One region of the Sneathiella sp. P13V-1 genome, then DNA from elsewhere that is predicted to be linked to it. Evidence: riboswitches for the same ligand, from Rfam matches in the RefSeq annotation. Region 1 holds a riboswitch; the other holds the start of a gene.
The links. A riboswitch is a leader RNA that binds a small molecule or an ion and turns the genes downstream of it on or off. The one in region 1 is predicted to bind glycine.
Positions count from the first base shown of each region.

Region 2: linked by a shared signal. The riboswitch ahead of GUA87_RS16395 (L-serine ammonia-lyase) and the one ahead of gcvT (glycine cleavage system aminomethyltransferase GcvT) in region 1 are both predicted to bind glycine.

Region 1 covers NZ_WYEU01000001.1:379,089-390,739, forward strand. Annotated here, with positions in the region: gene gcvPB (aminomethyl-transferring glycine dehydrogenase subunit GcvPB) at 1-479, opposite strand, end outside; gene gcvPA (aminomethyl-transferring glycine dehydrogenase subunit GcvPA) at 472-1,821, opposite strand; gene gcvH (glycine cleavage system protein GcvH) at 1,821-2,195, opposite strand; gene gcvT (glycine cleavage system aminomethyltransferase GcvT) at 2,228-3,340, opposite strand; glycine riboswitch at 3,399-3,492, opposite strand; glycine riboswitch at 3,496-3,582, opposite strand; gene GUA87_RS01900 (PAS domain-containing protein) at 3,753-4,277, shown strand; gene GUA87_RS01905 (methyl-accepting chemotaxis protein) at 4,252-5,664, shown strand; gene GUA87_RS01910 (hypothetical protein) at 5,694-6,266, opposite strand; gene ispH (4-hydroxy-3-methylbut-2-enyl diphosphate reductase) at 6,430-7,377, shown strand; gene thrB (homoserine kinase) at 7,388-8,356, shown strand; gene GUA87_RS01925 (protein phosphatase CheZ) at 8,353-9,087, opposite strand; gene rnhA (ribonuclease HI) at 9,244-9,687, shown strand; gene GUA87_RS01935 (peroxiredoxin) at 9,732-10,211, opposite strand; gene GUA87_RS01940 (protein-disulfide reductase DsbD domain-containing protein) at 10,310-11,152, opposite strand; gene GUA87_RS01945 (YqgE/AlgH family protein) at 11,277-11,651, shown strand, end outside.
Region 2 covers NZ_WYEU01000004.1:185,075-196,725, forward strand. Annotated here, with positions in the region: gene speD (adenosylmethionine decarboxylase) at 1-153, shown strand, start outside; gene speE (polyamine aminopropyltransferase) at 150-1,004, shown strand; gene GUA87_RS16395 (L-serine ammonia-lyase) at 1,009-2,487, opposite strand; glycine riboswitch at 2,617-2,702, opposite strand; gene GUA87_RS16400 (alanine racemase) at 2,791-3,927, opposite strand; gene GUA87_RS16405 (glycosyltransferase) at 4,043-5,218, shown strand; gene GUA87_RS16410 (hypothetical protein) at 5,239-5,595, opposite strand; gene GUA87_RS16415 (tetratricopeptide repeat protein) at 5,655-6,257, opposite strand; gene GUA87_RS16420 (acyl-CoA dehydrogenase family protein) at 6,888-8,099, opposite strand; gene GUA87_RS16425 (LysR family transcriptional regulator) at 8,197-9,096, shown strand; gene rsmI (16S rRNA (cytidine(1402)-2'-O)-methyltransferase) at 9,118-9,885, shown strand; gene GUA87_RS16435 (CBS domain-containing protein) at 9,970-10,401, shown strand; gene GUA87_RS16440 (patatin-like phospholipase family protein) at 10,404-11,300, opposite strand; partial or broken gene GUA87_RS18000 (hypothetical protein) at 11,545-11,651, opposite strand, start outside.

The sequences.
Region 1 (11,651 bases):
GGCGACATGGCAACCGCTGGCATGCCAGTGATGGTCTTCAGCCACTCACCAAGATCATGGATAAGCTCCAGCGCGCCCTGAACTGTTTCTGTTGGCTGCAAAGGGTGAATATCACCCAGCCCCATAATTCGCGCAGATTTCTCATTAATGCGCGGGTTATGCTTCATGGTACAGGAACCAAGAGGATAGAAACCGGCATCAATAGAATAGTTCTGACGGCTAAGACGCACATAATGGCGTAGCACCTGAGGTTCAGACAAATCTGGCAGACCAATAGCACCTTCACGATCCAGACCACCAAGGCGACTTTTTACCGCTTTGGGTTCAGGCAGATCGACACCGATACGTCCAGGTTCCCCTTGATCAAAGATCAAAGGTGTTTCCAGATTAAGTGCTTTGTTCCCTGTGAAGGTTTCAACCAGATCTGATTCTGTATCTGACGCTTCGGGGCGTGTTGGTCGTCCTACATTATTAAGCATCGACAATCTCCTTCAGCGCAGAAACAAACTGATCAATTTCCTCATCAGTAGACGTTTCAGTGACAGCCACCAGCAGAAGGTGCTTCGCTCCTTCCACATCCGGCATCAGACGAGAGACAGGAACACCGCCCAAAATCTCTTGCTCAGCCAGTTTTCCAACAACCTCTTCTGCGTCTACAGGCAAACGCAGAGTAAATTCATTGAAGAAACTGTCATTCACAAGCTCCACGCCTCTAAGAGCGGTAAGTTTGTCAGCCGTATCCGCAGCCAGCGCATGATTAACCTGCGCCAGTTTTGTAAATCCGGTTTCACCAAGCAAGCTCATGTGAATGCTAAAAGCGAGTGAGCAAAGACCTGCATTTGTACAGATATTACTTGTCGCTTTTTCACGGCGAATATGCTGTTCACGCGTGGACAATGTCAGAACGAAACCTCGGTTTCCTTCCTGATCCACTGTTTCACCGCACAGGCGACCAGGCATCTGGCGCACATATTTCTGGCGTGTCGCGAACAGCCCAACATATGGCCCGCCATATGACAGTGGCACACCAATTGACTGACCTTCACCGACAACAATATCGGCGCCCATTGCACCTGGTGATTTAACGGCTCCCAACGAGACAACCTCGGTAACAACCACAACCAGAAGCGCACCAACTTCATGACAGGCGTCTGCAAGATCGCTTAAGTCCTGAAGGCGGCCAAAGAAGTCAGGGTTTTGTACAACAACACAAGCAATCTCTTTGGAAAGCCCGCTGGTCAGATCTTCACCACCATCTGTCGCAACAGGTAATGATTCAGCGGAAAACTCAGTGAACTGAAGTGTTGTGTCAGTGACCTGCCTATAGTGGGGGTGAAGGTTACCTGACAGAATAGCTTTTTTACGGCGTGTGGCACGACATGCCATCAAAACCGCTTCCGCACAGGCAGTTGCCCCGTCATACATGGACGCGTTGGCCACATCCATACCAGTGATCATGGCAACCTGTGTCTGAAACTCAAACAGGGCCTGCAATGTGCCCTGACTGATTTCCGGCTGGTAAGGTGTATAGGCTGTCAAAAACTCTGACCGCTGGATCAGATGATCAACAACTGTCGGAACATGGTGGCGATAGGCACCACCGCCAATGAAAAAAGGTATACCGGCCGGAGACAGGTTTTTCCGTCCGTAGGCGTGCATGCGACGATCAACTTCCAGTTCAGTTTTATGCGTCGGCAGATCAAGTAAACCTTCCACACGTGCACTGGCCGGAATATCGGCGAACAGATCGTCTACTGATCCAACACCAACTTTTTCCAGCATCTCCCGCCGCTGCTCAGCGGTATGGGGCATATATCTCATTAGGCAAGACCTTTTACATATTCCTGATACGCAGCTTCATCCATCAGACCATCAGCTTCACTTGCGTCACTGACTTTCAGTTTCGCAAACCAGCCATCGCCTTCAGCGTCCTCATTAACCTGAGACGGGTTATCTTCAAGGCCTTCGTTCACCTCAACCACTTCACCAGTGATCGGAGCGTAAACTTCAGAGGCGGCCTTTACACTTTCAACAACGGCCAGCTCATCGCCTTTACTCATTTCCGCGCCAACTTCAGGCACTTCAACAAATACGACATCGCCCAGTTGTTCCTGCGCATAGTTACTGATGCCAACAGTAGCTGTTTCGCCATCAATGCTGACCCACTCGTGATCTTCAGTGTATTTCTTTGTCATAGTCTCATTCCTGTAATTTGAGAGGAGCCGCGTTATTCACCGCGATAATAACGTTGTTCAACAAATGGCATCTTCGCCACTTTTGCGGGTCGCGCTTTACCGCGAACCATCAATTGAATGTCTGTCCCAACGGCAGAAAGTTCCAACGGAACGTAACCCATGGCAACAGGCGCCTGCATTGTGGGCCCAAAACCACCAGACGTGATTTCGCCAACAATGTTACCGTCCATATCGGCAATTTCCGTATGCTCACGTGCAGGTGCACGGCCTTCCGGCAAAATGCCAACGCGTTTCATGGCAGGTTTTTCTGCGATCTGTTTAAGGATCACATCAGCGCCTGGGAAATTGGCTTCTTCCCGGCGACGTTTTGCAATGGCCCAAAGAAGGGTTCCCATAACCGGCGTTGTTTCCTGCGTGAGATCGTGACCATAAAGGCAAAGCCCGGCTTCCAGTCTTAGGGAATCTCTTGCACCCAGACCAATAGGGGCAACCTCATCTTCTGCCAACAATTTACGGCAAATCATTTCCGCCTCAGATGAAGGCATGGAAATCTCATAGCCATCCTCGCCTGTATAGCCGGAGCGTGTCACAAAGCAGGCGACGCCTGCAATATCGAGTTCCCGATATGTCATAAAAGGCATTGTGGTGACTGCGTCGTTAAAGCGCGCCAAAACATCAGCTGCTTTTGGCCCCTGCAGAGCCACGAGAGAGCGGTCTTCCAGAACTTCAACTGTTGCTTCGCCCGCAAGGCCCGTTTTGAAAATTTCGATATCCTGTTCCTTACAAGCGGCGTTCACCACAACAAACAGGTCATTTTCGCGGCGAGTAACAATAAGGTCGTCCATAATGCCGCCCCGAACATTTGTCAGGAAACTGTAGCGCATTTGCCCCGCTTCCAGCCCCTGAATATCACCAGGCAAGAGTTTTTCAATGGATTTAGCTGGGTCATCACCTTTAATGACAACCTGCCCCATATGGGAAACGTCAAACAGACCAGCGGCATCCCGCGTGTGCAGATGTTCTTTCATAATGCCGTCAGGATACTGCACAGGCATGTCATAACCTGCAAATGGAACCATTTTACCACCTAGTTCCACATGCAAATCATAAAGAGCGGTACGTAATGCTTGCTGATTATCGCCCATATGTTTCTCACTCCATAAAACAGAATCGTTTACATCCGCAAATTTGCGGAACGACCCCCTCTGTCTTATGGACCTGAGAGATTTAACCCTGCCTTGGCAGTGGGCCTACCCCCTTCGGTGAGACACGCTAAATAGCTGTCTTCTTTCCAGAGTTCCATCCTCCTGCGGTCCGGGTGCCTGAGAGTTTCCGGGGCGGTTGCTCCTTCGGCGATGGGCTTGACCATCTCTCCCGCAGGGATCATCTGAATGTGGCCCTTATAATAGTGTAGAAGTTCATTCTGTCAAACGGCTTCACATCCAAAATGACAGTTAAGACGATAGCTTTAAAATAGTAGTATTAATGCTTACCAAGCGTTAACCAATTTCATGAATTATAGGGCCTCCGTAAATCTAGTCGATGTGGTGAAATTTAATGAGACCCAGCACCGAGCTCACGGGACAGGAACGTACCTTGGGTGAAAAAGAAATTATCGTTAGCAAAACAGACCTGACTGGCAAGCTGACATATGCAAATAAAACCTTCCTCAACATCTCCGGATATACCGAAGAAGAAATACTGGGTGTTCAGCACAATCTGATCCGCCACCCTGACATGCCGAGAGCGATCTTCAAGTTCTTGTGGGACCGCCTTGAAGCTGGCGAAGAAGTATTCGCCTACGTCATCAACCAATCTAAAAACGGAGATCATTATTGGGTGTTAGCCCATGTCACCCCGTCCAAAGACCCACAAGGTAACGTGGTTGGATATCACTCCAACAGACGCGCCGTAGATAAAGAACTGATTAAAAACGTGATTATACCTGTATATGCCTCTTTAGCAGATATTGAAAATTCTGCGTCATCGCCAAGGGAAGGCTTGGAAGCCTCGACTGCAGCCCTATATGACTTTGTTGATTCAAAAGGAGGCAACTATGACAAGTGGATCTTCTCACTTTAAAATGGCGATCATTTTTATCGTTGCTTCTGTTGCAACCGCAATTGTTCTTTTTCTGTCTAATCTTCTGTCAGATAGTACAATGCTACAGGCTATTGTTACCCTTGTTGCGTTTGTTATTCCGGCGGCGGCGGCAACTGTCTTCTGGCGAAAAGGTAGAAAAGCTGAACAGGAACGTGACAACATGCGCTCTTTCTTGGAAGCGCGTGCCAGTGAATTGGCGGGCGATGGGCCAGCGCGCATTACGTCCAGTCTTGACGATGAAATAAAGCGCACCACAGAGATTTGTCTGGATATCTGTAAAGGTAATTTTGAAAATCGTATTCGCCATATCACCCCTGGCGGGGAGCTAGAAGATATGCAGTGGGCGATTAATGAACTTGTGGACAGAACCGATGCGTTTATGCGCGAAGCGGAGGCGTCTATGGAGCATGTATCGCAGCAAAAATACTATCGCCGGATTATTTCATTGGATATGCAAGGTTCTTACAAACGTACCGCTGATGCAATCAACGCCTGCACCGAATCCTTTGAAGAGCGACTCACCCGATTTGATGGTGTTATTCAAAAATTTGAAAACGGCATCTGGGAACTTTCCAACAAGATCTCTGAAACATCTACTGAGCTGCAAGATACAGCCGACACGCTTTCCAACAATGCCGGTTCAACAAACACTCAGGTAGAACGCGTATCAACGGCCGCCAACAGTGCAACCGGCAGTGTGCAAACAGTGGCGAGTGCAGCAGAGGAGCTTTCCGCCTCCATTAGTGAAATTAGCCGGCAGGTGAATTCTTCATTGGATAGCACCGGTATGGCACGCGAAACAGTTGAAGAGGGCAATACAAAAATTCAGGGCCTTGCAGAAGCTGTTAATTCAATTGGTGAGGTGGTTAAACTGATTGAAGACATTGCCAGCCAGACCAACCTGCTAGCCTTGAATGCGACCATCGAAGCCGCCCGCGCAGGGGAAGCTGGTAAAGGTTTTGCGGTTGTTGCCAATGAAGTAAAAAACCTGGCCACGCAAACTGCCAGAGCCACGGAAGAGATCAGTCAGCAAATTCTGGATATTCAGACTGCTTCTGGAGATGCCGTTCAAACAATGGATGTTATCAATACCTCCATCGGTAATATCAATATGGCAGTTGAGACAATCGCAACTGCCATTGAAGAACAAGGCTCCGCAACACGTGAGATCTCTGAAAGCGTTGTTAGCGCTGCAAGTAACACACAATCGGTTAGTGAGCATATCGGCGAGGTCAGAAGTTCAGCTGAGACCACGAACAAGACGAGTAAGACGGTTTTGGAAGAAGCCAATTCTCTTCAGCAACTCACCCATGATCTTGAGAAAAATGTTCTAGAATTTCTCAATGAAGCCAGAAAAGCGATCTAACAAGAAAACCGCCCGGAGGGGCGGTTTTTTTATCTCACTTTTTTCTGATTGTAGGCGAGTTGTTCCTCGCTCAATTGAAAACCGATTATGATATTATAATCGCTTCCCCGTGTTCCGCTTCTGATTGGGAAGCGTTGACGTAATTCTTCTTGTACAGCACCGCGCCGACGTCCTTCTGGAACCTCAACGGGGCTATTAAACACGCGTTTGTTCAGAATACGATTGTCTTTGTCCGCTACAGCCACGAAAAAATTATACTCCTGCGTCTGAGATGTTGCAGCAGGCCCTTTGATCGCGCCAATGCGTAAAATCAGGTCCACCTCAACCCAGGCGAAGTCATCCTCATACTCACATTCACCGCTTACAGGTGCGATGACCCCTTCATACTCAACATCCACAAGATCCCGACCAGGCCCTTGCCTGAAAATTGTAATTTCATCTGCATTGGGAAGTGTAGTCACATTTGGGCAGGTAATCACCCTTTGCTCAGTGGAAAAGAAGTCACCAGAAAATAAATCAGTGTCGAAACCACCACTACATCCCGAAAGCAAACCGAGCCCGCCTAACGCAACAAGTAATTTGCCTTTGTTTAGTATTTTCATACGCCTCTGGTCTCCCACCGTATCTACTTCTCGCCAGATGTTTGCTGTGCTGGTCTTTTGCTGATAATTGATGTACTTATTCGCCAAACTTATGATGCTCTTGAGTTGAGCGCAAGGAAAGCCTGCTCATTTCAAAGACTTCTCTTGGGAGTAAAGGTTCAGAATGGCACAACTGTCCAAAAAACTGCTTCTTGCGGCGCCACGTGGCTTCTGCGCCGGCGTGGATCGGGCAATTCAGATCGTTGAAAAGGCGCTGACAAAATATGGGGCGCCAGTTTACGTCAGGCATGAAATTGTCCATAACCGCTATGTGGTCGAAAACCTGGAGAAAAAGGGCGCCGTTTTTGTCGATGAACTGTCGGATGTGCCTGAAAATGTTCCTGTAATCTTCTCTGCACATGGCGTCGCAAAATCGGTGCCTGCAGAAGCGGAAGAGCGGGAAATGTTCTATATAGATGCCACCTGCCCTCTGGTAAGTAAAGTACACCGCGAAGCCGAACGTCATGACAAGGATGATATGGAAATTATCCTGATCGGACATAAGGGACACCCGGAAGTCATTGGTACAATGGGTCAGTTACCGGATGGTCGCATTCAACTGGTGGAAACCGTTGAAGACGCCCGGAATTATAATCCTGCAAAACCGGAAGCGGGCCTCGCCTATCTCACCCAGACAACCCTTTCAGTGGACGAGACAAAAGACATCGTTGACGTCTTGAAGAAAAGATTTCCTCATATCTCTTCCCCCAAGAAGGAAGATATCTGTTACGCGACAACGAACAGGCAGGCCGCTGTCAAAGAACTTGCCAAACACTGCGATGGGGTTCTTGTTATCGGCGCCCCGAACTCTTCAAATTCCATGCGCCTGGTAGAAGTTGCCAATAAGGCGGGATGTGCGATCTCTGAAATGGTTCAACGTGCAAGCGACATCCCTTGGAAAAAGTTGGAAAAGTGCCAGACAATCGGCATCACTGCAGGGGCTTCAGCGCCTGAAGAGCTTGTTGAGGAAGTCGTCGATGCCTTCCGAAAGAGATTTGATATTACCGTCGAAGAAATCACCAACAGCGAAGAACATGTGACGTTTAAACTTCCCCGGGTTTTGGAATCATAAGGATAGATTTATGGCTGTCTATACCCACGTTTCTGACGAAGAGCTGGATCAATTACTTCATAATTATGATCTGGGTGAACTGTTATCGTGCAAGGGAATTGCCGAAGGCGTTGAAAATTCCAACTTTCTTCTTCATACCACAAGCGGATTTTACATTCTGACCTTGTACGAAAAACGCGTAAATGTAGACGATTTACCCTTTTTCTTAGGCTTAATGGAACATCTTGCGAAAAAGGGATATGTCTCTCCGCGACCGCTAGCAGATAAATCGGGAAAAACGCTCAATGAGGTTGCAGGCCGACCAGGCGCAATTATTGAATTTCTTGACGGGCGATCGATTGGGCGCCCTTCCCCCGACCATTGTGCATTGCTGGGGGATAGCCTTGCAAACCTGCATATGGCGGCGGCCGACTTTGATATCCAGCGAAAAAACAGCCTGTCTATAGATGCCTGGCGCCCTCTATTTGAAAGCGCCCTACAAGATGATAGAAAAGGCATGATCCGGGAAAGTGAGCGTCAGGAAGTCACGGCGGAACTTGATCATCTTGAGGCAAACTGGCCAAAGGATTTACCGTCAGGAGTTATCCATGCAGATCTTTTCCCCGATAATATCTTCTTTTTGCGGGAAAAAGTGAGCGGCGTAATTGATTACTACTTCGCGTGTAATGATTATCTCGCCTACGACATCGCTGTATGTATGAATGCCTGGTGCTTTGAAAGCGATGGCAGTTTTAACGTGACCAAGGCCAAGAAGCTGTTAAAGGCCTATAACAACGTCCGTCCATTAAGTTCAGCCGAACAGAAGGCCCTCCCCCTCCTCTGTCAGGGGGCAGCCATTCGGTTTTATCTAACAAGGTTATATGACTGGATTAATCAAGTTGAAGGGGCATTAGTGAAACCCAAGAACCCAGAAGAATACTTGAAAAAAATCCGCTTCCACCGCGCCGTTAAAAGCACGGCTGATTATGGCATTGATTAATCAAACAGGGCGTCAATTTCGTCCTGACTGATTTCCTGACCACCAGCCTGCGGACCGCTTAGGGCAACATCGCCATCCATTTGCTCCTGGAATTCAACTCCACCCAGTTCAGCAAGATGTTCTTCACCGCCCAAGATGTCGATCATTTTTTCAATGCGATCTTCTACAAATTTCAGGGTACCCACAACCTTCGAAATTCGCTGGCCCGTAATATCCTGGAAGTTACACGCCTCGTAAATCTTCATGACAGCCTGACTGATTGATTCGGTAATTTCCAGCTCATCCGGATCAGTAGCATTTAGCTCAAGGCTTTCATTTTTGTCTTCGATAATTTCAAGAGATTCCAAAATCGCGTTTGTTGCCCCTTCAGTATCTGCGACAACCGCATCAAGTTGATCAGTCATTGCATGAATTTGCGGACCGCTATTTTGGGATTTAATGGAGGAGATTTCCCGGCGTGTGTCCATAATCACGCGTGATAGCTCTTCAAGTTCATGCTTAAGTTCTGTGGCTTCCAGAACTTCCTTTTTAAAACCTTCCAGCACAGTTTCATCAATAACAGGGGCTTTGGTTTCTGAGAAGCCAGCCGCAACCTCTTCCCGAAGACCACTGATCGCACCCATCAACTCTTCATACTGCTCTGTACTAATTCCTCCGCCGGCAGGAGCCGCGCTTTCACCGTTATGTTGCTGAAGCTGCTGAATTTCTGCAGAAAACATTTTCTTTGCCATGGACCTGACCGAGCTCCCGAGAGAAACATAAAATTGAACTAAATTAGTTTCTATCCTGCGGGACGCTGCCTAACATTCAGTTAATTTTCCATAATTTCCCCTTAATCCATTGGCTGTGATATAGAAGCTGAAATCAAACACGGGATGCATCACATAATGTCTTCAGACAACAGAGTAATCATTTATACAGACGGCGCTTGTTCTGGAAACCCCGGGCCTGGCGGCTGGGGGGCCATACTGGAATTTAACGGCAAATCCAAGGAAATCTGCGGCGGAGAACCCGAAACGACAAACAACCGGATGGAACTCACTGCAGCAATTGAAGCGCTCAATTGCCTGAAACGATCCAGCGAGGTTCTCCTGCATACGGACAGTAAATACGTTATGGACGGCATTACCAAATGGATGCACGGCTGGAAAAGAAACAACTGGAAAACCGCTGCGAAGAAGCCAGTGAAGAATCAGGACCTTTGGATGGCTCTGGATGACGCGATCAGATCACATGACATTGAATGGAAGTGGGTGAAGGGGCATGCCGGAATTAACGGTAACGAAAAAGCAGATGAGCTTGCCAACAAGGGAATGGATGAATACCGATAAAAAAGGGGGCTGCGGCCCCCTTTTTCGAGAAATTCAGTTGCTGATTAGATCTGGCCTAGAAGTGTTTCCGCATCAGATACTTCAAATCCGCCTGTTTCTTCCAAATTAAGCTGAGTAACAGAGCCATTATCCACAACCATTGAATAACGACGAGAGCGGACACCAAGGCCTGCGCCTGAAGCATCGAACTCAACACCCATCGCTTTTGTCAAAGCGGCATCCGGATCTGCAAGCATACGTACTTCACCGGCTTCTTGCGCTTTACCCCATGCACCCATCACAAACGGATCGTTTACAGACAGGCAGTAAACAGCATCAACACCTTTTGCTTTCAGGGCATCCAGATTTGCCACAAATCCTGGCAAGTGTTTCGCGGAACATGTTGGTGTAAAAGCACCAGGCACAGCGAACAACGCCACTTTTTTACCGGCGAAAAGATCGTCAGCAGAGACTTTGGATGGACCGCTTTCAGTCATCTCCATCAGGTCAACTGATGGCAGTTTATCACCTACGCTAATTGTCATTTTGAAATTCCCCATTCCATTTTTGGATTTATTCTAATTCACAAGATAACATACTGATCCGAACTTGCCACAAAAACTGAAGCGCACCGTGCGCGCGATCACTCAACAATTTTGCTGTCTTCAATGGCTAGATTCTCATCCAGTAACGTTACTGTTAGTTGCCGCCCTTTTAGGGGCAGGTCTCGATTGACGGCATCAACGCCAATGCCAAAAACCACGCGCTGACCTTCCTCTGAAATCGACATTTTACGAAGTTCAAAATAGTCGCCATTTTCCCCTTCCAGAATGATCTCGGGATTCTGGAACACGGGTTGACCACGCACCTCTATCTCGATCATATCTTCGCTTATAGCTGTGATATTCAGGGCATTGATATAACTGGTGTCCAAAACAGATTTTGGAACCCGTTTTTCAAAATGGGTAATGCGTTCAGAGTGAATTGTCGGTACGGCTTTCTTTGCTTCCAGATGAACCGTAAATTGCTGCTGGATCGGCACGCATACTGCCTCGCATACGCCATAAGAGACTTGCAGTTTTGCAGTGAGTGGCTTGCTCGGATCCTCAATGTCGATTTGAATTGGCAGCAAGATTTCCTTTGAATATCCCCAGGTAGAAAGACCAAAACTGTCAAATCCTTCCGGACGTGGCCATTTCACTTGTGCTGATTTGAAATTCTGGGATCCTGACCAGTTGAAGACAGGCGGCAAACCAGAATCTCCCGGTGTTCGCCAATAGGTTTTCCAGCCTTCCTTAAGCTCTATTTGAAATCCTAAGATCACTGACTGATCACCATTTGTCGCCGTCTGTGCAGATACCAGCCGGGCACGCGCCATATCCTCACTTTGCCAGGCATCGCTGGCATAGGAGATGGCTGCACCCAAACTACTTAGTCCAGCGGCAACAACCACCGGTGCTACAACATTTTTGACAAATCGCTTCATTTTTTCCCCAGAAACACCAGATAAAATATAAAGGAGCTGATATTCAATATAGTATCGATTTTAAAAGTAGCACCTCACAATCTGTTTATGTTTTAGTGATCCCGGGCAGAGGACGGAAATAGATATGACTGTTGAGACCACATCTGGCGGTGAGTATTTAGAAGGGCGTATCCTGATCGCCATGCCAACCATGAGTGATCCACGCTTCAAGAAGACCATCATTCTTCTCTGCACCCACAATGAAGAAGGTGCCATGGGGATTGTCCTCAACAAAAATATTGAGGCTTTCACTTTCGGATCTTTACTGGAACAGCTTGAGATACAACATGACAACAGTCTCGATAAAACACGAGTGCATTTCGGCGGACCTGTAGACGCAGAACGGGGGTTTATTCTCCATTCCACAGATACTATTCAGGAAAACTCCACTGTCATTGGTGAGGGTATCGCCTTAACCGCAACACTGGATATGTTGGAGAGGATGGCAACAGGAGAAGGA
Region 2 (11,651 bases), on a different contig from region 1:
AGTTTTCATTCATGGCCGGATCAAGGGTATATGGCGCTTGATATCTTTATGTGTGGTAAGGCCAAGCCACACAAGTGCATTCCTATTCTAAAACAGGCCTTCAAACCGAAATCGATCCAGATCAATGACCTGAAAAGGGGAGTAATTGGATGATTGAGGTTTTTGACGAGAACTTACACTCTGGCGTAAATCTCGCACTGGAAGTAGGGGAGATTTACTATCGGGAAAAAACGGATCTGCAGGATCTGATGATTTTCGAAAATCCCCGTTTCGGCAGAGTCATGTCACTGGATGGTGCTGTTCAAACCACGGAAAAAGACGAGTTTATTTATCACGAAATGTTTGTACATGTGCCAGTGCTGGCGCATGGCAATGTGAAACGTATCCTGATTATCGGTGGTGGTGATGGCGGCGCTGCGCGCCAAGCCATGAAATACAAGAATGTGGATGTCACACTTGTGGATATTGACCGTACTGTCATTGATCTTTCGATCAAATATATGCCTAGCGTAAGCGGCGGAGCCTTCGAAGATCCGCGGATGAACCTTGTTGTTGCGGACGGTTGCAAATTCGTCAAGGAAACAGACGAAAAATGGGATGTTATCGTCGTCGATTCAACGGATCCACATGGCCCGGGTGAAGTTCTTTTTACTCAAGAGTTTTATACTGACTGTAAAAGCTGCTTAAGCGATGGCGGTATTATTGTGACCCAAAACGGGGTCCCATTTGTTCAATCAGATGAACTTCGCAATAGCTATGATCGCTTTGGAACTATTTTTGAGGACGTGAGTTTCTATATGGCGACAATCCCGAGCTATGTCGGTGGACCGTTGGCCTTCGGATGGGCGACAGATAACCCTCGCCTGCGGAAACTGGATCTGGGAGTGCTGGCTGACCGGTATTTAGCGGCGGAAATCAAAACGGATTATTACACTCCTGAAATTCATCAGGCGTCTTTCGTTCTGCCGCTTTATGTTCAGAAGGTTTTGACTGAAGAAAAATAGCGGTTCAGCATTCTACCACATTCACAGCTAGGCCTCCTTGTGAGGTCTCCTTATATTTGCTGAGCATGTCGAGACCTGTCTGACGCATGGTTTCAATCACCTCGTCAAGTGATACAACATGTTGACCATCGCCAGACAAGGCTAAACGGGCAGCATTAATCGCCTTCATAGCCCCCATGGTATTGCGCTCAATACAGGGAATTTGAACCAAACCGCCGATTGGATCACAGGTGAGGCCCAGATTGTGCTCCATTCCAATTTCAGCCGCGTTTTCAACTTGTTCGTTCGTGCCGCCAAGAACCGCTGTTAGTGCGCCCGCTGCCATCGAGCAGGCAACACCCACTTCTCCCTGGCATCCCATTTCTGCAGCGGAGATGGAAGCACGCTTTTTATAAATCGACCCAATCGCGGCGGCCGTCAGCAGGAAGTTCCTGGTGCCTTCTTGCGTAGCGCCAATACAGAAGCGTTGGTAATATTTGAGAACGGCCGGGATCACACCAGCCGCGCCATTTGTCGGGGCTGTAACGACACGGCCCCCCGCTGCATTCTCTTCATTTACCGCAAGAGCGTAGAGATTGACCCAATCGAGCACAGTGAGCGGGTCACGTGAGGCCCGCTCAGGGTTAGCCATCAGTTCTGAGTACAGGCTTGGTGCGCGTCGTTTAACGTCCAATCCACCAGGCAGAATACCCTCTGTTTCACATCCTCGCTGGATGCAATTGATCATGGCATCCGCAACTGAATCGACAAATTCCAGTGTCTCTGTTTCCTCTCGCCAGCAGCTCTCGTTCTCCAGCATAATTTCGGCGATAGAGAGGCCGGTCTCCTTTCCGATCGCCAACAATTCATCCGCAGAAGTGAACGGGTGGGGAAGAGAAATATTGTGGCCTTTTGTTTCAGCCCGGTCCCCTTCATCATGGGTTACGACATATCCGCCACCCACTGAGAAATAGTCCTTGGTCGCTATTTGGTTGCCATCTGAATCAAAGGCGTAAAACCGCATTCCGTTAGAATGTTCAGGAAGCATTTTGTCTTTTAGGAAGAGAAGATGTTCCTCTTCGTGGAATTCAATCAGCTTGAGCCCCAATAGGTTCAGCCGTTTCTGTTGCCTGATGTTTTCCAGCGTAAGTGGGATGCTTTCAGGAACGACTTTCGAAGGGCGTTCGCCGCTTAGCCCCAGCATTATGGCAAGGTCAGTACCGTGCCCATGTCCGGTGAGAGCAAGAGAGCCATATAATTCGACAATCACACGGTAAGTTTTTTCCAGAATATTTTTTCCGGACAGTAAATCAACAAATCGTTTTGCGGCACGCATGGGCCCCACAGTATGAGAAGAGGAGGGGCCAATACCAATGGTATAGAGATCCGTGACAGAGATGTTGACTTCCAGCTGGGAGCTTTCGACAGGTTTAATTTCCCTGCGCCAATGGGGCACAACGGGTGTGACGTTACCGGGGGTCTGAATTTTTGTATCTTCTGTCATTGCGGCATCCTTTAAAAAATACCGCCAAACGGTATCTCCTTGATGCCCCCTCTGTCCGTTTACCTGAAAGATTACCGCTTTAAAGCGGCTTACCTCTTCGGTGGGGCACAAGCCCTCTCTCCAGAGTTCTGATCACTGACAGTACGGGTGCCTGAAAGTTTCCGGGGCGGTTGCTCCTTCGGCGTCGGAAGACCGATCTCTCCCATCAGTGATATCCAGATATCATTACTACTTATACCGTTCAGGCTAAGAGGCAAATTGAAATCGGTCAAGCGATATAAGATAACAACTTAGTCAGCCAGTTCACCAACCGTTGCAACGCTCATATGTTCCATCAACCGAAGAAGGACTACTTAAAAGTTGATATTCATTGTAAGCGGCCGCAGTAATGCACGCGTGGTTAGGTAAAATACGCACCTGACTTCCAATTGGAAAATCGTCCAATTGATACTCAAGCCCATCCAAAGAGATCAACCCATGTTCTTGATTCATGCTCGAAATATACAAATTATCAATTGGCTTGCCGGTTTTTGCGTGACAGATTTGGCCGAAATGTTTGTTGCCCATTTCGTTCACTTTTCCTGGATCGGCAGATAACGCAAGGCTTCCTGCGTCTAAAAGTAGGCGATTATGTGTTTTGTTATGGCTTATGACTGTTGAAAGAACAGATATGGCAATGTCCGATTTTTCACAAACATTCAGCGCTTCCATGACAAGATCCTGAAAGACATAAACGCCTGCACGTACTTCGGTAATGCCTTTGAAATCATCAGCAAAAGTAGCGGTTGGAGTCGAACCGACGCTGACTATTGGGCAAGGAAGCCCGGCTTCGCGAATTCTTGAAGCCGCTGTTGTAATGCCGATCTTTTCGTCGATTGCAACTTGTTTAATAGCAGCAATATCATTGGCAGCATATGAGCCCCCTGAATGGGTCATTACTCCAGCAAGAGACACTCCGTTTTGATCATTGATGAAGGTTGCAAGAGGTAGAAGAGCATCATCATCTGCTTTAATTCCTGCACGCTTACCATCACAATCGATTTCGATCAGGCATGGGAAACTGGTATTCAGTTTTATTGCTGCATCAGCAATCTGTTTTGCGCCCTCTATATGATCAAGAATAAGGGTAATTTGAGCCCCCCGATCCTGTAGTTTTTTAAGACGAATGAGTTTATGCGGCGTAGCAGATACCGCATAGAGAATATCGCCGTATCCCCCTTCGAAGAAATACTCCGCTTCGGCAATTGTGGAGACCGTTATCGAAGCATCAGGCCCTACAGGTTTGATTTGCTTGGCAATCTGCAAGGATTTGCACGTTTTCAAATGAGGGCGCAACTGAACAGAATGCAGATCAAGTTTATCCTGTAATCGCTTGATATTTCTTCTCATTATATCTTCGTCAAGCAATAGGGTTGGGGTGTCTAATTCTTCCAATGTCATCTGCATCACATAAATTGCCTGTTTCAATAACAACACGATATTGCAAAACTAGCTGTAGAATGTTTCTATCAAATTCTCAACAGATTGCTTGGCAAATATACAATAAGGTGGGATCGTGGGGCGTATTCTTTTTGGATCTGAATTTGGGGCCAATCTCGGCCACATCTACCCTATGCTCCGGTTGGCGGACAGGCTTAGACAACGCGGGAATCACGACATAATTTTCGCCGTCAGAAACCCGCTACAGGCAACTGAAAAAATCAAAAGCCATGGCTACAAAGTTCTTCAAGCCCCTTTTTGGACAGTTCCGCCAATTAAGGACATCAACAAACTTCCCACTGCCAGATATACAGATGTTCTGGCAAGACAGGGTTTTGGTTTGACGGGACGTTTGGAAAATTTAGCAAGCGCATGGATCGATCTTGTTGAGACCATTGATGCAGACCTCGTTATTGCGGATCATAGCCCCTGTCTCAGTTTTGCCATGCGCGGCACGCGTCCAATGATCAATATGGGGAACGGGTTTACCTTGCCGCCAAGCTCCGTTGAAGAATATCCGAGACTTCAAAAAAGAGCCGATTTGATTGTTGAAGAAAAGCAGCTTTTAGGAGTTTTCCAAAAAGCAGCAGAAAAACTGGGGATAAGGCCGTTGGAAAGACTGCCTCAGATTTTTGATACAGAAGGCGCATTTGTTGTGACTGTTCCCGAGATGGACGCTTATGCGGATCTTCGCACCGAAGAATATGTGGGGCCTATTGAAGACCACCTTGAACCATGTGAAGGTTTGGGGCCGGAAAGAGTATTTTTATACATGGCTTACACGGCCAAAGGGGCTCAAAAAACCATCGAAGCCGTCAAGCAGTCGGGTGTACCTGCAACCCTATTTGTGAGAAGTGCACCGTTAGAATTTTTAAATAAATATCAAAGTGATAAGATGGAAATGTTGCGGGAGCCTGCTGATTTCTCAAAAGTTATTCCAGCTTCCAGCCTTGTCATTCACTCCGGGGGTGGGGGTACCTCCACCACTTGCATGCTCGCTGGAAGACCTCAGATAATTTGCCCATCTCATTTGGAAACCAGGCTGAATTGTGCGGCTATTACCAGGCAAAATGTCGGCTACCGAATTTCTTCAGAAAGTTCAGTTGACGAAATCGCAACCCTGATAAAAGAGGCGGTAGAAGACATTCAACTACAGGAACGCGCCCTCCACCTCGCCAAGAAACTGGATGGCGAGGACTGGAAAAACGGCCTGGATATCATCTGCGACAAAGCCGAAGAGCTTATTGCCTGATTACTTTAGTAGTTCGAATATTATTTGGCAATTGCACCATATTTAAGAACCCATAAAGGCAGAAAAGCCGCAACTTCTCGGCTTTGTCCATCAAGCTCGATGGCAAACTGGCTTTCCTTCAGGTCAATTCGGACAATGCGTCCGTTGAAGTGACATCTTTCTACTGTACCTTGCGGGTTCATAAAGCCTTCGATGTCTTTATCGAGGGCGATTTCAGGAAGCATGCCATTGAGCAGCAGGCCATTGAGAGACCAATTTTCAGTCCCAAATGTATGTTCGCCTAATGTGACCTGTAAAACGGGATTGTAGACGCGAAAAGAGCCGCGTTGTTCAAATCTGTTTGGAACACTTTCGTTCAGTTGCGAGGTATGAAGCATATTTTTCTCCGACTAAAAAAGGTCATCTGAAAAACTCATTCGCAACCTTCATGCCAGTTCTACTGAACAGGTTCTCGAAGTTTATGCCAGGCTTCTACGCGCTGTTGAACTTCTACAATTTGCTCTTCAGTGAGGTCTTCTTTGAGGCGGTCAGATAGTCTGTTTACACGTTTTATTGTTGTCGGATTTTTAACCGTTTCAGCCGCTAAAATCAGCCATTTTAAGGCTTCGAGCTTGTCTTGTTTAACGAAACGACCTTCTGCGTAAATTGTCGCGACGGCTATTTGACTTAAGGAATCCCCTGCATCCGCTTTGGGTAAGTGTTTCAATAATTCCCTTTTATGTAAGCGGGTGATTTTTGCCTGAACCTTCTCTGACATACCCAATGCATGAGGATAATTTTGCCGGGCGGCAAGTTCATACCACTTGAGCGCGGAAAAAAGATCTCTTGGAATACCTTGCCCATTTTCCAGCATAACGGCGACATTAAACTGAGCGTCCGCATCCCCATTTTGGGCTGCCTTTAGCCAGATCTCATAAGCCTTCTGATATGCTCCTTGTTTAAAGGCTGATGCGCCGCTGGTGCTTTCGGCATTTGCGTGTTGGAAAGTGACAATTAGTGACACTGTCAGACATAAAGACAGAAGTAGGCGCGTTGTCATTTTCTATTCCCTATGTCTCCAGCAATAGCTTTGATGCTTGGAAATTGCATTAGTTGAAATACGCGAAATCAGCGTATGATTCGAAGTAATTCTTACTTAAGAAGTGCCCGGCTCTTCATATTACACGTTTAGGTTAAGCGCTTTTACGACGTATTTCGAGAATTTTCCTGAAAATACAAAAAATGTATCATATTCGTAATAATGTGTCAGTGTATTGCTAATATATTGTTCATAAATGACAAAAAAGAGAAAAAAATGATGAAATGTCAAAAATGACAATTTGTCATTGTGTGAGGTTTGTGCTATAAAATAGGGGAGCTTGATAATCGGGCGATTAAAGATCCGGGAAGGGCTCAACGGTAGAACCGAGTTATATAATAATAAGGAGGAAATGCCTGATTTAGTGATACTGGATCAGGGGTCGTCAACCTCCAGATCACCTAACCGCCGAGAAGAGCAGGGGGCTGATCTATGACAGATATAGGTAGGCCAATAACAATAAAAACAAAATGGTCTATGATGTTGAAACCCTAGTCCTCAGGACAGGGTTTTTTCTTTGCCCGAATAGCATGCAAAAAAAGAGGCCGCCGTAAACGGCGACCCTAATTAAATCACTTGGCTTTTTTATAGTTATCCAGCGTATCGTTGTACGATTTGCTTGCCGAGTGAATTCATATGAACTTGGTCTGGACCGTCCGCAAAGCGAACTGTTCTTGCATAAGCGAAAGCTTCCGCAAGGAAGGTATCCTGACTTAATCCCATCGCACCATGCGCTTGAATAGCACGATCAATTACGGTTTGTGCCATATTTGGTGCAACGATTTTGATCATCGCGATAAGGTCTTTAGCATCCTTATATGTACCTTCATCCATTTTCTCTGCCGCACGCATTGTAAGTAGGCGGGCTTGCTCGATTTCACAGATAGATTTGGCAATGTCTTCACGAATGGAACCTTGTTCGCTGATTTTCTTGCCAAAAGCGACACGGCTATCCACGCGTTTACACATCAATTCCAAGGCACGTTGAGCGCAACCAATAAGACGCATGCAGTGGTGAATACGACCAGGGCCAAGACGACCTTGCGCAATGGCAAAACCATCCCCTTCTTCACAAATCAGGTTTGTTGCTGGAACGCGGACATTCTCGAAAAGAATCTCTGCATGCCCATGCGGGGCATCGTCAGAACCGAAGACTTTCATTGGGCGCAAAAGGGTGACGCCTGGAGTATCTTTAGGGACGAGGATTTGAGATTGTTGGCGATGCCGATCTGCACTTGGATCCGTCTTACCCATTAGAATGAAAATCTTACAGCGCGGATCTGGCGCGCCACTGATCCACCATTTGCGGCCATTGATGACATACTCGTCACCATCTCTTGTTATGGAACATTCAATATTGGTAGCGTCGGAAGAGGCGACTTTGGGCTCAGTCATGGCAAAGGCGGATCTGATCTCACCCTCCAGCAGAGGAAGCAGCCATTTCTGTTTCTGTTCTTCCGTACCGTAACGCGCCAATACTTCCATGTTACCAGTATCAGGTGCGCTACAGTTAAACACTTCAGCGCCAATCAAGGAACGTCCCATAACTTCACAGATGGGGGCGTATTCAAGATTTGTAAGCCCGCTACCGTATTCGTTGAACTCCGCAAGAAATAGATTCCAAAGTCCTTCAGCTTTCGCCTTAGCTTTCAGCTCTTCCATAATTGGGGGAATGGTCCAGCGGTCGTCAGCATTTTCTATATGTTCGATATACGCTTCTTCCGCATCGTAAACATGGGCTTCCATAAAAGCTTCGACGCGCTCTTTAAGCTCTTGTGCCTTAGGGGAAATGTCAAATGCCATGCCTGCTTCCTTTGATGACTTGAATTGATGCGAATATAACTGCTTGCATAACATTCTGGAAATTTATAATTGATATATATTGGTATAAATTTGATGAATGATGAATATGGACCTCAATCTCTTTACTGTTTTTGTCTCTATATATGAAACTAGAAACCTTACGGAAACAGCACGCCGTCTCCACAAAACTCAGCCTGCGGTAAGCAACGCACTGGGGAGATTAAGAGTTGAAGTGGGAGATCCGCTCTTTATTCATGGCGGAGGCAAAATGAACCCGACCCCGGTTGCCGACGAACTTATCGGGAATGTGAGGCAGGGAGTTAGTCTTCTCCAAAAATCGGTAGTAAGGGAGCCTGAATTTGATCCTTTTCAAGCTAAAAAGAGCCTGAGAGTGAGTATTGGCGATATTGGCGAAGCGGTTCTGTTACCTCCTCTCTATAAAGCGCTACACGAAGAAGCGCCAAATCTCACCTTTCAGGCTTATCAGGTTGAGCGTCGACAAATGTTGCGTCAGTTAGCGTCAAATGAAGTGGATTTTGCCGTGGATATACCCCTTGTCTATGACGACCCGGACCTTCGGCAGGTTTCTTTATATTCTGAAAGGCAGGTATGTGCTGTTTCGAAGAACCATCCACTGGCTCAATCAGACATTCTGGAGTTGGGCGATTACTTAAATGCTCAGCATATCCATGTCTCATCGCGCCGAAGAGGCGGCGGTGTAGCAGATATTGGCTTGGGTAAAATTGGCGCGAAACGGGATAATGTAGTTCGTATGCAGCACTATAATGGCGCCTTTGCTTTGCTGGAAAATTCTGACTTGTTGCTTACAGTACCTTACTCACTCGCCAGGTTATATGAATGTCATTATTTTGACCTGCCCTTTGAAGCACCCACTCTTGATCTCAATTTATATTGGCATAGTTCCTCAGAACAATCTGCTATCAGCCGGTGGGTAAGGGCGCGTTTTATTGAAATTGCAAATAAGGTTGCCAGGTAATTTCTTGCTTTGAAGTGGGGAATGTGGTTTCTGCCCGATATGGATAATTTGGACGAGCAAACAGAACCTACACTATATCTTATTCCAACACCCATCGGGAACTTGGAAGATATCTCGTATCGGACAATTCGTATTCTGCAGGAAGTGGATGCACTTGCCTGTGAAGATACGCGTCATACCAGGAAAATATTCGAACGATATGAATTGCAAAGTCCGGGTATCATATTTCCGTGTCATGCCCACAATGAAGATCGTGCCGTTGGTCGCATTCTTTCTCTCCTGAGAGATGGTTTGAGTGTGGGATTGACATCGGATGCTGGTGCCCCAGGAATTAGTGATCCGGGCCAGCGCGCAGCCGCTGCGGCGATCGAAGCCGGTTATCATGTGGAAGCCTTGCCAGGCCCAAGCGCCGTTATCACCGCCTTGATGGTCTCTGGACTGCCGGTTCCCGCATTCAGTTTTTTGGGCTTTTTGCCGCGTAGACCAGGTCGCCAGAAGAAGTTATTTGAAGCATTTGCAGAAACCCCTTCCGCAATTGTGTTTTTTGAATCACCATTTAGGGTGACAAAAATCCTGAAAGTGGCAGCAGAATGTTTGGGGGACCGAGAGGTCGCAGTATGTGTAGAACTTACCAAGAAATTTGAGAAGATCCATCGCGGCACTATGAGCCAAGTAGTTGAAGATCTGGATGGATCTAAAATTAAAGGCGAAGTCACAATTGTCATCGCTCCTCCGCCACAAAAGAAGGAAAAGGATGAGGGGCGGGAAGTTGATCCGATTTACGGGTAGTACCCTCTTCAAATATTTGTGAAAACTAATGGATGATGCTAGGCTAGCGATTATGTCTCTATTTTACAGGAAAAGGAGATCCATATGAGCGTGGCTGGTATTCTGAAAACGAAAGGGACGACTATTATCACGGCTAAAGTTGGTGATAGCGTGTCAGTTGCTTCAGCAATTTTGGCGGATCACAATATTGGTGCCGTGCTGGTCTTGGACAGCGTAGGGCAAGTAGCGGGTATTCTTTCTGAGCGCGATATTGTGGCGGCGTTGGCCAGAAGCGGTTCTGGTTGTTTGATTGTAAATGTCGAAGACTTGATGACAAGAAATGTGATCGTGTGCAAGCCAAGTGATTCCATTGACGATATTCTGTTGATGATGACCGAAAAACGCATTCGCCATTTACCAGTAATGGATGACAGCAAACTTCTTGGCGTCATTTCCATTGGTGACGTTGTGAAGCATCGTATGGATGCTGTTGAGCAAGAAGCCGCTGCGATGCGCGATTATATTGCAACAGGATAAGTCTAAGACAAAACTTCCAACGCGTGATGCAAGAAGGGGAGGGATCTGCTAACGGCATTCCTTCCCTCTTCAATCATCTCTGTGGCTTTATCAAATTCCAGCAATCCATAATGAGCAAGGCGCGGCGCTACTGTAACGTCTGGTGGGTCTCCCGCAAGGCGTGAGCGACTTAAGCGATCCTGAACAATGTTGAGTGATGACATCATAACGCCAAAGATACTTGGCTCAGCCCCTTTTTTGTCAAAAAATCGGTGCTTCATCATATTGACGGGCGAGGTAAGCGAGCCGAAAATTGAGTCTTGCTCCGAATAGTCCTCCTCACTTTCACCTACATGCGTCATCCCAAAAGCATCCGCATTGAGATTGACGGCTATTACAAGTCTTGCCCCAAGTGCGCGGCACACGGAAACAGGTACTGGATTGGTGAGGGCTCCATCAATAAGCCAGCGGTTATCTATCTTCTGGGGGGTGAATAAGCCAGGTAGTGCGTAGGAAGCGTTTATTGCCTTGCCAAGATGACCCTTTCGTACCCAGATCTCATGTCCAGTTCCAAGTTCCGTTGTGATGGCCGCAAAAGGGACGGGGAGGTCTTGTATTTGCATGTCACCTATTGTGTCTTCAATTGTACGGTAGAGTTTTCTTCCTGAAATCAATCCGCCGCCTGATAACCTCAAGTCAAGAAATCTAAACATGCTGGCGCGCCCAAGGTTGAGGGCCCATTCCTCCAGCTTGTCCATTTTACCGGCGAGGTACATACCGCCAACGAGCGCTCCAATGGATGTGCCGCAGACAAAATCCGGTTCGATTCCCTGTTCTTCAAGAGCTCTCAATACACCAATATGTGCCCAACCCCTTGCGACACCACTTCCAAGTGCTAATCCTATTGTTGGCCTTGGCATGTTATTTTCTCCTTTAGAATGGCTGATTGAAATGTAAGCTTTTCCGTCGATCAAAAAAAGTTCAAAAATAGGTGTTGACTTGTTGATGTGATATGGGCATTTTGCGCCTCCCGCCGACAGGGCGAGACAACACCAGAAAGAGACGAAATGTCGTATTCGTTTTTGCTTGTGTTTGTTAGAAAAAAACGATATAAAGTTTTTTCGTTTTTTTGAAAATTTCCTGTTGACGGGGTTGGGTGAGTGGCTATATAAACTCTCTCAACGACGCGGTCGAAGAGATCTGGTTGAAACCAGGGCGGTTCGGCAGCGTTTTTTTGTCGCCTAAAGCGACGGTTGTTAATTTACATTGTT